DNA from 2 places in the Bordetella petrii genome. Region 1 is predicted to be linked to the other one. Evidence: predicted binding sites of a transcription regulator. Region 1 holds the regulator's gene; the other holds the start of a gene.
The links. Region 1 encodes HrcA, which represses chaperone genes, less so after heat shock. Its sites were predicted from a motif close to TTAGCACTCNNNNNNNNNGAGTGCTAA; they were not measured.
Positions count from the first base shown of each region.

Region 2: the regulator HrcA is predicted to act here: its motif matches at 1,308-1,334, upstream of rpoH (RNA polymerase sigma factor RpoH).

Region 1 covers NC_010170.1:1,601,460-1,603,658, reverse strand. The annotation lists gene hemH (ferrochelatase) at 1-720, opposite strand, end outside; gene hrcA (heat-inducible transcriptional repressor HrcA) at 775-1,782, opposite strand; gene BPET_RS07860 (NAD kinase) at 1,898-2,199, shown strand, end outside.
Region 2 covers NC_010170.1:168,582-170,780, reverse strand. The annotation lists gene BPET_RS00800 (phosphodiesterase) at 1-122, shown strand, start outside; gene rpoH (RNA polymerase sigma factor RpoH) at 375-1,262, opposite strand; gene BPET_RS00790 (DUF1488 family protein) at 1,544-1,810, shown strand; gene BPET_RS00785 (hypothetical protein) at 1,815-2,199, opposite strand, start outside.

The DNA of each region.
Region 1 (2,199 bases):
GGGATCACCCAGCTCGATGGAATAGCGTGGCAGGCCATGAAAGCTCATTACCAGCTTCTGCGGCCGGCCATGGGCCTGCCAGTAGCCGGAAATATGGGCGGCCAGGGCATCCAGGTAGCCGGGGTCGTCGTGAAAACGCTTGACGAAGCGCAACTCGGGCTGGTCGCGCAGGCGCGCGGCGTGCGCGGCAACCGCATCGACCACGGTGGCGGTGGTGCTGGCCGCGTACTGGGGATACAGCGGCAGGGTCAGTATGTGTTGGCAGCCCCGCTGGCGCAGCCGCTCGATGGCCTGGGCAATGGACGGCTCGCCGTAGCGCATGGCCAGCTCGACCTGCACCGCATGGCCGCGTTGGCTCAGCGCCCGCTGCACACCTTCGGCCTGCCTGCGGCTGTATACCAGCAGCGGCGAGCCTTCTTCCATCCAGATGCCGGCGTAACGCGGCTGCAGGCGGCGCGGCCGCCGCGCCAGCACCATGCCATGCAGGATGGGCCACCATAGATAGCGGGGAATCTCGATGACGCGGCGGTCGGACAGGAAATCCGCCAGATAGCGGCGGATGTCGCGCGGCGCGGTGCTTTCGGGCGTGCCCAGGTTGACCAGCAGCACGCCGACGGGCCCGGGCGCGCGGGAAGGCGGGTTGTCGTCGAAGGGGTCCGCCTGGCGGGGTTCGGGCAGGTAGCGCTCGGGCCACAAATACTTGAACAGGCGAAGAAACACAAAACACCCCTCTGGGCGCCCTCTCCGCGAAAAGAAGGTTGGCCCGCTACAGATTTATTGGTTGTGGCTGAACGCGTTGGAAAGCAGCCGCGCAGTGATGTCGACAATGGGAATGACGCGCTCGTAGGCCATGCGGGTGGGCCCGATGACGCCCAGGGTGCCGATGACCCGGCCGTCGGCTCCGTAGGGCGCGGTAATGACCGAGACTTCTTCCATGGGCAGCAGCTGCGAATCGCCGCCTATATAAATTTGCACGCCCTGCGCGCGGCTGGAGATGTCCAGCAACTGCAGCAGGTCGGTTTTCTGCTCGAACAGCGAGAACATCTTGCGCAGGCGGTCCATGTCGGACGCGATGTCGGTGACATCGAGCAGCTTGCGCTCGCCCGAGATGATCATGTCGTCGCCATCTTCGGCAGCCTCGGCGCCGGCTTCCACCGCGGCCTGCATCAGGCGCGAGATATCTTCGCGCAACTGCGCCAGTTCGGTGGTCAGCGTGCGGCGCACGGCGTCGAACGACTTGCCGGCGAAATGGACATTGAAGAAATTGCCGGCCTCGATCAGCTCGGCTTCGGAGTAGTCGCGCTGCACCGACAGGATGCGGTTCTGCACGTCGCCATCGGGGGTGACGATGATGAGCAGCACCCGCTTGCCCGACAGCCGGATGAATTCGATCTGGCGGAACACCTGGGCACGCTTGGGCGTAAGCACCACCCCGGCGAACTGCGTCAGGTTCGACAGCAGCGCCGCCGCCGCGCTGACCGCCCGCGACGGCTCGGTGGCCGTGAGCGCGGCCTCGCCGAACTGCTGGGGCTGGAATTCGAAGGGCTGCACCGCCAGCAGCGAGTCGACGAACATGCGGTAGCCGCGCGGCGTGGGAACGCGGCCGGCCGAGGTGTGCGGACTGTGGATCAGACCGAGGTCTTCGAGGTCGGCCATGACATTGCGAATGGTGGCCGGCGAGAGGTCGAATACCTTGGAAAGCGTGCGCGAACCGACCGGTTGTCCGTCGGCGATGTGGCGTTCAATCAACGCTTTCAGCAAGGCGCGTGCACGATCATCCATATAAGCTATTGTAGGGAAACTTTTGGAAATGGGCGATTTTTGTCCAGCGGCGGAACATGCGGCCCCATATAATCGCCCAATCCGCTGTTCCCTTTATCACTCGGTTGCTTTCGCCATGCATTTTCCCACCGTCGCCCTCATCGGCAGACACCAGGATACCGGCCTGGACGCTCCGCTGCGCGCCCTGGCGCACATGCTCGAGCAGGCCGGGCGCCGCGTGCTGGTCGAGGCCGACACCGCCAGCAATACGGGCGTGCACGAATACCCCGTGGCCACCCTGCAAGAAATCGGCGCCACCGCGTCGCTGGCCGTGGTCATGGGCGGCGACGGCACCGTGCTGGGCGCGGCACGCACCCTGGCGCCCTACGGCGTGCCGCTGGTCGGCATCAACCACGGGCGGCTGGGCTTCATCACCGA
Region 2 (2,199 bases), 1.4 Mb from region 1:
GGCACGTACTGGACGACGCCGCGCCGGGCTACCGATGGCTGAAGCTGTACCGCGACGGATCGTTGGCCACCGGCGTGCGGCGCATCGATGCCGCCACATGGCGCGAGGCGCAAGCCGCCTGAAGGCCCGCTGGCCGGCGCACAAAAGCGGCAGGCAAAAAAAAGGGGCACCGATATGCTAGGTGCCCCGCAAGCATCCGTTTCATAGGGGAGGGGAAAGAGGAGAAGCCGAAACGGATGACAAGACTGCGTACCGGATACCGGTCATGCGGTCTACATTCGTTTAGGCGCCCCGATGAAGATTTAGTTTCCAGGCCGATGAAATTGGGCGGCGTGAAGTTGCATCAAAATGTTACTCACGCCCCCAAAGCCGTGTCAGGCGGGGGCCAGGGCGCCGCGCATTTTCTTCAGTGCGGCGGACTCGATCTGGCGGATACGCTCGGCGGACACGCCGAATTCCTGGGCAAGTTCCTGCAGCGTGACGCCACCGTCGTCTTGCAGCCAGCGGGCTTCGATAATGCGACGCGAGCGCGCGTCGAGCGCCTGCAGGGCATGCGCCAGCCCGGCGCCTTGCAGCTCGTCGTGGTCGCGGCGGTCGAGGACGCGAGTGGGTTCCTGGCGGCCTTCGTCAGACAGGTACGAAATGGGCGCAAAGGCTTCTTCGTCGTCGTCTTGTTTTTCCAGCGACAGGTCGCGGCCGGACAGGCGCACTTCCATTTCGCTGACGTCTTCGCGCCGCACGTTCAGTTCCTGGGCAATGCGATCGACCTGTTCGGGATCGAGCGTCTGGCCGTCGGGCCGCATGCTGCGCAGGTTGAAGAACAGTTTGCGCTGCGCCTTGGTGGTGGCCACCTTGACCATGCGCCAGTTGCGAATGATGAATTCGTGGATTTCGGCCTTGATCCAGTGCACGGCGAACGACACCAGGCGCACGCCGCGCTCGGGGTCGAAACGCTTGACGGCCTTCATCAGGCCGACATTGCCTTCCTGGATGAGGTCGGCGTGGGGCAGGCCGTAGCCCAGGTATTGACGGGCCACCGAGACCACCAGGCGCAGGTGCGACAGCACCAGTTCGCGGGCGGCGTCGAGATCGTCGCGGTCGCGCAGACGACGGCCGAGTTCGGTTTCGCGCTCGGCCGTGAGCACCGGCAGGCGGTTGACGGCCGAGATGTAGGCTTCGATGGTGCCAAGCGAGCCTGGATTGGCGATGGCCAACGCCAGGGCGTTGCCGGACAAGGCCAACGAGCTGCTGGGTTGTTTCATAGCGGCGGTCTCCAGGGAAGGGGAAACGACTGTATCAGATTGATGTTAGCACTCTCTATGTGCGAGTGCTAATTCGACTGTTGCGGCGCATCAGAGTTCCCGCCCAGCGGGCGGGAAACCGGCGTCGAAAGACGGCCAAACCCGGCGCGGTACATACGTCCCTAATTAATGCCGATAGAGGTACGCGGCAAGCGGCGTGCCGGGCCAGACGCCCTGCCCGGCATGACATTTGCCGCAGGGCGCGTTCCGGGCCGCGCGCCCCCGCCTTGCAAGGAGCCTTCATGAGTGCATTTGCCAAAGCCACCCGCGCCCGCGCCCAGGGCGACGACGTGGTCTTCGAGCTGGAGACCGGCGGCGTCACCCGCCCGTTCGAAATTTCCGGAGACGCGTTGCGCCGCTATTTCGGTGCCGCCGACGGCACGGGCAGCGAGCTGTTGCGCGCCTTCGAGGGCGCCGAGGAAAAAATCCGGGCGCTTGCAAAAAAGATGCAATGGGTGCCGTCGGACGGCCCCATCAAGCTGGGCGCCGGCGACTTCGACGACGCATAGCGCGCTACCAGCCGGCGCGCTGCAGCGCCTCTTCGGTGGCCTGCCCGTCGGGCCGGATCACCACGGCGCCGCGCGCGTCCATGAATACGGTGTAGCGTGCGCCGTCCAGCATGGGCATGTAGGCCGCGCTGCCATATTGCACGTCGACAAAGGGCAACCAATTGGGGAACACCCGCTTCAGCACCGCCAGGTCGGGCACCGGCCAGTCGCCCAGCGCGTGCACGCTGCGCGGCTCGCTACGCTCGCGCGCCACATCGCTGTAGCGGCCCGATATCCGTTCAAACGCATACAGCGGCGGCGCCCCGGCCAGCAGCGCCGGCAGGCGCCAGCGCACCACCTTGGCGTCGATCTGCCACTGGTCTCCCGACATGGGGTACGTGCGCGGCGCC